Regions from separate parts of the Pseudomonas sp. LS.1a genome, predicted to be linked through region 1. Evidence: predicted binding sites of a transcription regulator. Region 1 holds the regulator's gene; the other holds the start of a gene.
The links. Region 1 encodes FliA, which starts transcription of late flagellar genes. Its sites were predicted from a motif close to CTAAAGTTTNNNNNNNNNNNGCCGNTAA; they were not measured.
Positions count from the first base shown of each region.

Region 1 (5,510 bases):
CCGGCCATCCTCCTGGTCGCCGGCCCGATCCGTGCCATGCTGTCGCGTTTCGGTCGCCTGGCTGTACCGAATTTGCATGTTCTGGCGTATCAGGAAATACCTGACAACAAGCAAGTCACCATCGTTGCCACCGTGGGCCCTAACGGCTGAGGTAGGGGATAATGCAAGTTAAGCGATTTTTCGCCGCCGATATGCGTCAGGCCATGAAGCTGGTCCGCGATGAGCTGGGCGCCGATGCCGCCATCATTGGCAACCGCCGCATCGCCGGCGGTGTCGAACTGACTGCTGCGCTGGACTACAAGCTGTCCGCCCTGGCCCCGCGTGTGCCCAACGCCGAGCTGGAAGAAGAGCTGCGCAAGACCCATACGCGCATCGCCACTGCCCAGGCCGAGCTGGACCACCGCCCGGACACCAGCGACAACAACCGCCAATTGTTCGCCGGGCAGTCGCTGACCGCCGCCGAGCCGTTGATCGAACCCCATGTCGATGCTCCCGAGGCCGCTGCTGCAGCCCCTGCGTCGGCACCGGTCGACCCGCGCCTGTTCGATGCCATGCGCTCCGAGCTGTCGGGCCTGCGCGAGCTGCTGGAAGTGCAGCTCGGTTCGCTGGCCTGGAATCAGCTGCAGGGCAGCAAGCCGCAACAGGCCACCGTCTGGCGCCGGCTGCAGCGCATCGGCCTGTCCGGGCCGATCGCCCGCGAGCTGCTGGACCTGACCGCCGAGATCGATGAGCCACGCCACGCCTGGCGCATGCTGCTGGCGCACCTGGCGCGGATGATCGAAATCCCCGAGATCGAGCCGATCGAAGAGGGCGGGGTGATCGCCATGGTCGGCCCGGCCGGCATGGGCAAGACCACCACCCTGGCCAAGCTGGCCGCCCGCTACGTGCTCAAGTACGGCGCGCAGAACCTGGCGCTGGTGAGCATGGACAGCTTCCGCATTGGTGCCCAGGAGCAGCTCAAGACCCTGGGTCGTATCCTCAACGTGCCGGTGACCTATGTCGACCCGGGCCAGTCGCTGGCCGCGGCGCTGGAGCCGCTGCTGCGCAAGCGCGTGGTGCTGATCGATACCGCCGGCCTGCAGGCCAGCGACCCGGCCCTGCGCATGCAGCTGGAAACCCTGGCTGGGCGTGGCATTGCCGCGAAGAACTACCTGGTACTGGCCACCACCAGCCAGAAGCAGGTGCTGACCGCCGCCTACCACAGCTACAAGCGCTGCGGCCTGGCCGGCTGCATCCTGACCAAACTCGATGAAACGGCGAGCCTTGGCGACGTGCTGAGTCTTGCCATCAGTCATGAACTGCCAGTGGCCTACCTGACCGATGGGCCGCGCATTCCTGACGACCTGCACCTGCCTCGGGGGCACCAGTTGGTTACCCGTGCGGTCAATGTGCAGCAGCAGGACGAGCCCAGCGAAGAGGCCATGGCCGACATGTTCGCTGATCTCTATCACAACCCACGGCGAGCGGGTTGATGATGAAGCGTGTGCAAGGTAGCTATGCCAAAGGGTACGCAGAATTGCCCTACGTGTGGCCTGAGTCCCAGCGAGACAAGGTAAAGAACAGACATGGGTAGCATGCATCCCGTACAGGTGATCGCCGTGACCGGTGGCAAAGGTGGCGTCGGCAAGACTAACGTTTCAGTGAACCTGTCCCTGGCGCTGGCCGAGCTTGGCCGCAGGGTCATGCTGCTCGACGCCGACCTGGGCCTGGCCAATGTCGACGTGCTGCTGGGCCTTACACCCAAGCGGACCCTGGCCGATGTCATCGAAGGGCGCTGCGAGCTGCGCGACGTGATGCTGCAGGGCCCGGGTGGTGTGCGCATCGTGCCGGCGGCCTCGGGCACGCAGAGCATGGTGCACCTGGCCCCGGCCCAGCATGCCGGGTTGATCCAGGCGTTCAGCGAAGTTGGCGACAACCTTGACGTGCTGGTGATCGACACCGCAGCCGGTATCGGCGACTCGGTGGTCAGCTTCGTTCGCGCCGCCCAGGAAGTGCTGCTGGTGGTATGCGACGAACCGACCTCGATCACCGATGCCTACGCCCTGATCAAGCTGCTCAACCGCGACTACGGCATGAACCGTTTCCGTGTGCTGGCCAACATGGCGCAGAGCCCGCAGGAAGGGCGCAACCTGTTCGCCAAGCTGACCAAGGTCACCGACCGCTTCCTTGACGTTGCCCTGCAGTACGTGGGTGCCGTGCCGTATGACGAGTGCGTGCGCAAGGCGGTGCAGAAGCAGCGTGCGGTCTACGAAGCCTTCCCGCGCTCCAAGTGCGCACTGGCCTTCAAGGCGATTGCCCAGAAGGTCGACAGCTGGCCGCTGCCGGCCAACCCGCGCGGCCATCTGGAGTTCTTTGTCGAGCGCCTGGTGCGGCCCACCAGCGCGGGACCTGTGCTATGAATGCCAGCGGCTTCAAGATGTACAGCCGGGCGTCGAAAGACGCCCAGTACGAGCTGATCGAACGCTATGCCCCGCTGGTCAAGCGCATCGCCTACCACCTGCTGGCGCGGTTGCCGGCCAACGTGCAGGTCGAGGACCTGATCCAGGCCGGCATGATCGGCCTGCTGGAAGTGGCCAACAAGTACGACGCCAGCAAGGGCGCCAGCTTTGAAACCTACGCCGGCATCCGCATCCGCGGAGCCATGCTGGACGAAGTGCGCAAGGGTGACTGGGCACCGCGTTCGGTGCACCGCAACACGCGCATGGTCAGTGACGCGATGCGTGCAGTGGAAGCAAGAACCGGCCGCGACGCTAAAGATCATGAAGTTGCTGCCGAACTCCAATTGAGTCTCGATGATTACTACGGGATCCTGAACGATACCCTGGGCAGCCGCCTGTTCAGCTTCGACGACCTGTTGCAGGACGGCGAGCACGAAGGGCTGCATGAGGATGGCGCCAGTGGCCACGTCGAGCCTGCGCGTGGCCTGGAGGACGAGCGCTTCCAGGTTGCCCTGGCCGAGGCCATCGCCAACCTGCCGGAGCGTGAACGCCTGGTACTGGCGCTGTACTACGACGAAGAGCTGAACCTCAAGGAAATCGGAGAGGTGCTTGGGGTCAGCGAGTCGCGGGTCAGCCAGTTGCACAGCCAGTGTGCCGCGCGCCTGCGCAGCCGCCTGGGGGAATGGCGGGCGCGTTGAGCCCGGAGTCGTTGCAGTCGTTTTCCACGTGCGTTTTCCATGTTGCACCGATTTGATTGAATGCGCGCTCGCAGCCGAGCGCGTTTGAGACTGCTTGGAGGTCTACTTGAACAAAGACATGAAAATCCTCATCGTTGACGACTTTTCGACGATGCGGCGGATCATCAAGAACCTGTTGCGTGACCTGGGCTTCACCAACACCGAAGAAGCCGATGACGGCACCACGGCGCTGCCGATGCTGGAAAACGGCCATTACGACTTCCTGGTGACCGACTGGAACATGCCCGGCATGTCCGGTATCGACCTGCTGCGCAAGGTGCGTGCCAGCGACAAGCTGAAAGGCATGCCGGTACTGATGGTGACAGCCGAGGCCAAGCGCGACCAGATCATCGAAGCGGCCCAGGCCGGCGTCAACGGCTATGTGGTCAAGCCGTTCACCGCCCAGGTGCTCAAAGAAAAGATCGAGAAGATCTTCGAACGCGTCAACGGCTGAGTCACGTCAGGGGGCGCGCCATGGATTCATCACAAACGTCTTTGGGCGAGTTCGAATCGACCCTGAAGAAACATGCCCAGGAGCTGGTCGAAAGCCTGGAGCGGGGCCGTTTCGGCGAGGCGGTGCAGCTGATTCACGAGCTGAACCAGACCCGCGACCGCGGCCTGTACCAGGAAGTCGGCAAGCTGACCCGCGAGCTGCACAGTGCCATCGTCAGTTTCCAGATCGACCCGACCATGCCGCAGGCCGAGGAGGTGTCGCAGATAACCGACGCCACCGAGCGCCTGTCGTACGTGGTCAGGCTCACCGAGGGCGCGGCCAACCGCACCATGGACCTGGTCGAGGAAAGCACCCCGGTGCTCAACGACCTGGCCAGCGAGGCCAAGGCCCTGAGCACCGACTGGCAGCGCTTCATGCGCCGTGAAGTGGCCGCGCCGGAGTTCCGGGAGCTGGTCAAGCGCGTCGACAGTTTCCTGACGCACAGCGCCGAAGGTAATCGCAAGGTCGCCGGCCACCTCAACGACATTCTGCTGGCCCAGGACTATCAGGACCTGACCGGTCAGGTGATCAAGCGCGTCACCAACCTGGTCACCGAGGTGGAAAGCAACCTGCTCAAACTGGTGCTGATGGCCAGCCAGGTCGACCGTTTTGCCGGTATCCAGCATGACCACGATCAACTGCGCGCAGAAAAAGATCTAGAAAAACATCCGACTCGGGGTGAAGGTCCGCAGATTCATGCCGATAAGCGTGAAGACGTCGTGTCCGGTCAGGACGATGTCGATGATCTGCTGTCCAGCCTGGGTTTTTAAGGAGCACCTTTGATGAGCTTCGGCGCCGATGAAGAAATCCTCCAGGATTTCCTGGTAGAAGCCGGCGAAATTCTTGAGCAACTGTCCGAGCAACTGGTCGAGCTGGAAAGCCGGCCCGACGATGCCGACCTGCTCAATGCGATCTTTCGCGGTTTCCACACTGTAAAAGGGGGCGCCGGCTTCCTTCAGCTGAACGAGCTGGTGGAGTGCTGCCATATCGCCGAGAACGTGTTCGACGTCCTGCGCAAAGGTGAGCGCCGGGTCGACGCGGAACTGATGGATGTGGTGCTCGAGGCACTGGACACGGTCAACAGCATGTTTGGCCAGGTGCGCGAGCGTGCCGAAGTGACCGCAGCCACCCCCGAGCTGCTGGCGGCGCTGTCGCGCCTTGCCGAGCCGGGGGGCGCCGAAGCCGTTGAAGCGCCTGCCGCTGCGGCGCCGGAGCCGGTTGTCGAGGCGCCGGCCGAGGAGCAGGACATCACTGACAGCGAGTTCGAGCAGTTGCTCGATTCGCTCGATGCGGTCAAGGCACAAGCTGCGGCCGAGGAGCAGATGCAGGGCGAAACCGTCAGTGGCGAAGGTGACGAAATTACCGACGCCGAGTTCGAGTCGCTGCTTGACCAGTTGCACGGCAAAGGCCAGTTCAGCGCCGAGGTTGCCGCACAGCCGGTTGCCAGCGCGCCGGAAGCGGCCAGCGACGAAATTACCGACGCTGAATTCGAATCGCTGCTGGACCAGCTGCATGGCAAGGGCACCTTCCAGGCCGATGCCTTGCCCGCCGCCAAGGCACCGGCGCCTGCCGCAGCTGACACCAGTGCAGCCGGCGACGAAATCAGCGAACACGAGTTCGAGGCGCTGCTGGACCAGTTGCACGGCAAGGGCAAGTTTGGCGGCGATGTTGCCGCCGTCGATGCCCCGGCTGCGGGCAAGGTGCAAGCGCAGGCTGCGGCCAAGGCCGACAGCCAGCTGGTAGCCAAGCCAGCTGCGGCACCGGCACCGGCACCGGCGGCAGCCAGCAAGCCTGCCTCGGCGCCGCGCGCCCCGGCTCCGGCCGCCGACAAGCATGGCGTCA
Region 1 covers NZ_CP092827.1:4,103,536-4,109,045, reverse strand. Annotated here, with positions in the region: gene flhA (flagellar biosynthesis protein FlhA) at 1-150, shown strand, start outside; gene flhF (flagellar biosynthesis protein FlhF) at 162-1,472, shown strand; gene fleN (flagellar synthesis regulator FleN) at 1,566-2,399, shown strand; gene fliA (RNA polymerase sigma factor FliA) at 2,396-3,136, shown strand; gene MKK04_RS19025 (chemotaxis response regulator CheY) at 3,255-3,629, shown strand; gene MKK04_RS19020 (protein phosphatase CheZ) at 3,650-4,438, shown strand; gene MKK04_RS19015 (chemotaxis protein CheA) at 4,451-5,510, shown strand, end outside.

Region 2 (5,510 bases), 120 kb from region 1:
AAGTCGACCTTCTACCCACGCTTCGACGCCATTCTGGCCACTGGTGCCAACAACAACACCGGCGGCGAGAAAGGCCACAACAACAACGACTGGCAAGCTGGCGTTGAAATGAACTACAACCTGTTCCGCGGTGGCAGCGACAAGGCTCGCCTGCAGTCCGACGCGCACAAGATCAACCAGGCCCTGGACATTCGCAACAACGCCCTGCGTGAGCTGACCGAGAACCTGAGCCTGGCGTGGAACGCCATGAACAACGCCAGCAAGCAGTTGCCAACCGCGCGTGAATACGCCGAGACCACCAAGCGCGTGCGTGCCGCCTACCAGGACCAGTTCGGCCTGGGCCAGCGCACCCTGCTCGACCTGCTCGACAGTGAAAACGAGCTGTACAACGCCGACCGCCGCTACACCGAGGTGCGTTATACCGAGGAGTTCTCGCGCTACCGTGTACTGGCGACCATGGGTGAGCTGCTGAGCAAGCAGCGTATTTCGCTGCCGCCGGAAGCGCTGGCTACCACCGAAGTACGCACCGAGGCGCGTTTGCCTGAGATGCGTTGATCGGGTTCGAGATCGCCGGGGCCACTCCCACAGGAGGATCAACTACTGTGGGAGCGGCCTTGTGTCGCGAAAGGGCTGCAGAGCAGCCCCCTTGCGCTCACTCGGTGCCATGGTTGCGCTGGAACGTCTCCTCGCCCATGGCCCTGATCTGCCCTTCGATCAACGCCTCGAACGGCGCCAGCAACGCATCGAAGCAGGCCGGTTGCTCCAGCGCATCGAGCGCCCCCACCACCGCCTCGATAGTCGACAGCGCCCCCGCCTCCGGCGCCTTGCGCAGCCGGTAGCGTGAAGGCGCGACAGCCCCCAGCGTCACCCGCGGCAACGCCACCAGCACCGGGTTCAGGTACAGCAGCTTGCGCGCCTTGCGCCAGGTACCGTCGGGCACGATCAACAGCAAGGGTTTGTCTTCCGTCTCGCCATAGGCCTGCAGCACCTGGGCGTCGTCACCCGGGAACAGCAGGGCCGGCCGGTAACCGGGGGTAGCCAGCAGTTCGTTCAGGTCATCGAACACCTCACCTACCCGCAACTCGGCATTGTTCAGGCCAAGGGCGGCCAGGCGGGCAGTGTTCAGGGCATGGGCGGTTTCACTGGGGTGCTGCAGCAGGATGACGCGGGTGCGGCTGTCGAGCGCGGGGATCAGTGGGCAGAGGCAATGGTCGAGCGGGCGCTGGCAGCGCTCGCAGCGGGGTCTGGGCATGGGGTTCTCCTTGGCGGGAACAGTTTGCCACAGAACCGGGGCCCGCTTTGCGGGCCTTTCGCCCTGTAGGAGCGGGCTTGCCCGCGATGCAGGCAATGCGGTGGCTGGCACGGGCTTCGCCCGTGATCGCGGGTAAACCCGCTCCTACAGGGCGAAAGGGCTGCAAAGCAGCCCTTGCGATCTCAACGGTTGAACCGCTCCGCCAAGCTATGCAGGTACTCTGCCATGCGCTCCAGGTCCTGGCTGATTTCCGCGCCCTGCCTGGCCTGCCCGGCACTCTGGTCGCACAGCTGGGCAATCCTCACGATCTGCTGGTTGATGTCCTCGGCTACATGGCTCTGCTGCTCCGACGCCGTCGCCATCTGCTGGCTCATGCCAGTGATGCGGCTGACCGCCTGGGCAATCCCGCTCAATGCCGCCTGCACAGCCTCGACACTGTGCACGCTGTCCCGCGAGATCTGCTCACCACGGTTCGCCGTACTGACCGCACGCTCTGCCCCGGCGCGCAACGACGCGATGATGTGATGGATTTCCTCGGTCGAGGCACGAGTGCGCTGGGCCAACGAACGCACCTCATCCGCCACCACGGCAAACCCGCGCCCCTGTTCGCCGGCGCGTGCCGCTTCAATGGCGGCATTGAGCGCCAGCAGGTTGGTCTGCTCGGCAATCGAAGTGATCACATCGACCACGCTGCCGATCGACTGGGTCTGCTCGGCCAAGGCGTTCACCGCCTGGCCAATGTCATTGACGGCATCGCTCATGCTGCCCATGGCTTTCAGGCTCTGCAGGGCCAGCTCGCTGCCCTGCTGCGCCAGCTGGTCGGCATCACCCGCTGCGTGCGCCGTGCTCTGCACGTTGTGGGTAACCTCCTGGATGGTCGCCGCCATCTGCGCAATGGCAGTGGCGGACTGGTCGGTCTCGTTGCGCTGGCGGTCGAGCATCTGGGCCTGGGCATCGGACAAGTCGGACGACTGCGCCGCCCGCGACTTCACCCCGACCCCGGCATCCACCAGGCGGGTCAAGGCCGTTTGCAGGCGTGCCTCCTCACTGATGATGGCCAGGTCGAGCTGGCCCTGCAGGCCCGGGTTATCGCTGTAGGTCAGCGCCACCAGCGGGCTGGTGAAGGCCTTGGGATGCTCGGCCAGCGTGTGGCGGATGGCCTGGTTCTGCCGGTGCTCGACCAGATACCAGGCCAGCAGCAGGCTGGCCATCAGCACCCCGAGCGCCGCATAAGTCGGCAGCCACAGGTAGCCCGCCGCCGACAGCAGGCCCGCACCGATCAAGGGCCACCCGTGGCCCAGGCCATGCCCAAGCCGGGCCGCCCACGGCACCGGCGCGCGGCCGGCCCGCAAGCGAGCGTACAACGCCTCGGCGCGGCGGATCTGCTCGCGGGTGGGCACCGAGCGCACCGACTCGTAGCCACTGATGCGGCCCTGTTCGTAGATGGCCGTGACATAGGCGCTGACCCAGTAGTAATCGCCGTTCTTCGCACGGTTCTTGACCACGCCCATCCAGGGTTTGCCCTGTTTGATGGTTTCCCACATGTGGCCGAACACCGCCGGCGGCATGTCCGGGTGGCGCACCAGGTTGTGGGGTTGGCCGACCAGCTCGTCGTAGGTGAACCCGCTGATCGCCACGAAAGCGTCGTTGCAGTAGGTGATGCGGCTGTTGAGGTCTGTGGTGGAAATCAGGCGCTGATCGTTGGGAAAGGTTCTTTCGTGCTCAGTGACGGGCAAATTCATGCGCATCTTGGGCAATCCTTGCAAGGAGTAAAGGGGGAGGGTCAGCAACACACGCACATGTGATGTATAGCAGGACGCCATTATGTTGTCGGTCAGCGGCGCCAAGAATTTAGCGCACGCCGACAAACTACAGACAGGCGCCGCCCCTCAGCCGACGTTGAGCTGGCTTTTGAGCAGGTCGCGGAAAGTCTGGATCAACGGCTCGCGACTGCGCCCGCGGCGAATGATCAGCGAGAACGGTGCCTGGTAACCGAAAGTAGACGGCGACAGCACGCGCAAGTCGCCCTTGTCGACCCAGGCCTGGGCATAGTGCTCGGGCAGGTAGCCGATGTAGGCCCCGGAGAGAATCAGGATCAACTGCGCCTCCATGCTCTCCACCGTCGCTGCGCTGTGCTTGAAGCCATGCCGGGCCAGCTCGGCCTGGCTCCAGTAGCCCCGTCCGACCATGCGCTGCTGGGTCACCACCGGCTCGGGAATGCGCCGTTCGGCATACAACGGGTGGCGGCTGCTGCAGTACAGCCAGTGCTGCTCACGGTACAGCGGCTGGTAAAGCAGCCCGCTCATGCGCGAGGAAAACGCCCCGATGGCAAGGTCCAGGCGGTTGTCCTGCACGCCCAGCTGCAGCTCGTAAGGGCTGGACACCGACAGGTGCAGGTGCACCGCCGGGTGTTCCTGGCTGTAGGCGCCGATGGCTTCGGCCAGCGGCAAGGCCCGGTCACCGACGGTGGAGTCGATCACCCCCAGGTTGAGGGTGCCGCGCAACTCGCCCTTCAGGGCGGCGGCATACTGCTCGAAACCGTCCAGCTCGGCCAGCAGGCGCAGGGTCTCCTGATGGAACAGCTCGCCCTTGCTGGTCAGGCTGAAACCGCCACGGCCGCGGTGGCACAGCACGATCCCCAGGGCGCCTTCCAGCTGGCTCATGTAGGTGCTGATGGCCGAGGTCGACAGGTTCAGCTCGCGCTGGGCGTTGGCGAAACCCTGGTGGCGCACCACGCTGACGAAGATGCGCAGCAGTTTCAGGTCGGGCAGGGTCGAGGCCATGGTGCAACGTTCCGCAAGGGTATTTGCGCGCAGTCTAACCGCTCTGCCGGCCTTTAGTTCAGAAATTCCTGAACTAAGTATTTGCCGGTAGCGATTTTTCCCCGGCACTACCTTCAGCAGACTTGGCCGAAATGTCCCTGCCCGCCAGCAAGACCACACCTGGAAGGCGCGCGGCGGCACAGGTTCGAACAACCAGAACAATCGACCGACTGATGAGGCCCACCGTGGACAAGATCCTCCACCAACCACTGGGCGGCAACGAAATGCCGCGTTTCGGCGGCATCGCCACCATGCTCCGCCTCCCCCACCTGCAAAGTGCCCAAGGCCTGGACGCCGCGTTCATCGGCGTGCCACTGGACATCGGCACCTCGCTGCGCTCCGGCACCCGCTTCGGCCCGCGGCAGATCCGCGCCGAATCGGTGATGATCCGCCCGTACAACATGGCCACCGGGGCTGCACCGTTCGACTCGTTGTCGGTGGCCGACATCGGTGACGTGGCAATCAACACTTTCAACCTGCTGGATGCCGTACGCATCATCGAAGAAGCGTATGACGAGATCCTCGAGCACAACGTCATCCCGCTGACCCTGGGTGGCGACCACACCATCACCCTGCCGATCCTGCGCGCGCTGCACAAGAAGCACGGCAAGATCGGCCTGGTGCACATCGATGCCCATGCCGACGTCAACGACCACATGTTCGGCGAGAAGATCGCCCACGGCACCACCTTCCGCCGCGCCGTGGAAGAAGGCCTGCTCGATTGCGAGCGCGTGGTGCAGATCGGCCTGCGCGCCCAGGGTTACACCGCCGATGACTTCAACTGGAGCCGCCGCCAGGGCTTCCGCGTGGTCCAGGCCGAAGAGTGCTGGCACAAGTCGCTGGCGCCACTGATGGCCGAAGTGCGGGAAAAGGTCGGCGGTGGCCCGGTGTACCTGTCGTTCGATATCGACGGCATCGACCCGGCCTGGGCACCAGGCACCGGCACCCCGGAAATCGGCGGCTTGACCACCATCCAGGCGATGGAGATCATTCGCGGCTGCCACGGCCTGGACCTGATCGGCTGTGACCTTGTCGAAGTCTCCCCGCCTTACGACACCACCGGCAACACCTCGCTGCTCGGTGCCAACCTGCTGTTCGAAATGCTCTGCGTGCTACCAGGCGTAGTGCGTCGTTAATACCGCTACACCCCGGCAGGAGCCATGAGGGAGGGCCACAGAGGCCCGCCAACAACACGACAAGACCGCCGGGCGCCGTGAACCCGCCCGCGTGGTCGATCTCGCCATAATAAAGATAATCGGGAGACCCCCAATGGCCTTGGACATCATTGTTGTAATGATCTATACCGTCGGCATGCTCGGGCTTGGCTGGTATGGCATGCGGCGCGCGAAAACCCATGAGGACTACCTGGTGGCCGGGCGCAACCTCGGCCCGGTCCTGTACATGGGCACCATGGCCACTACCGTGCTCGGTGGTGC
Region 2 covers NZ_CP092827.1:4,226,060-4,231,569, forward strand. Annotated here, with positions in the region: gene MKK04_RS19620 (TolC family outer membrane protein) at 1-555, shown strand, start outside; gene MKK04_RS19625 (tRNA-uridine aminocarboxypropyltransferase) at 653-1,252, opposite strand; gene MKK04_RS19630 (methyl-accepting chemotaxis protein) at 1,435-3,000, opposite strand; gene MKK04_RS19635 (LysR family transcriptional regulator) at 3,142-4,035, opposite strand; gene speB (agmatinase) at 4,260-5,210, shown strand; gene MKK04_RS19645 (sodium:solute symporter) at 5,344-5,510, shown strand, end outside.
Region 2: the regulator FliA is predicted to act here: its motif matches at 3,080-3,107, upstream of MKK04_RS19630 (methyl-accepting chemotaxis protein).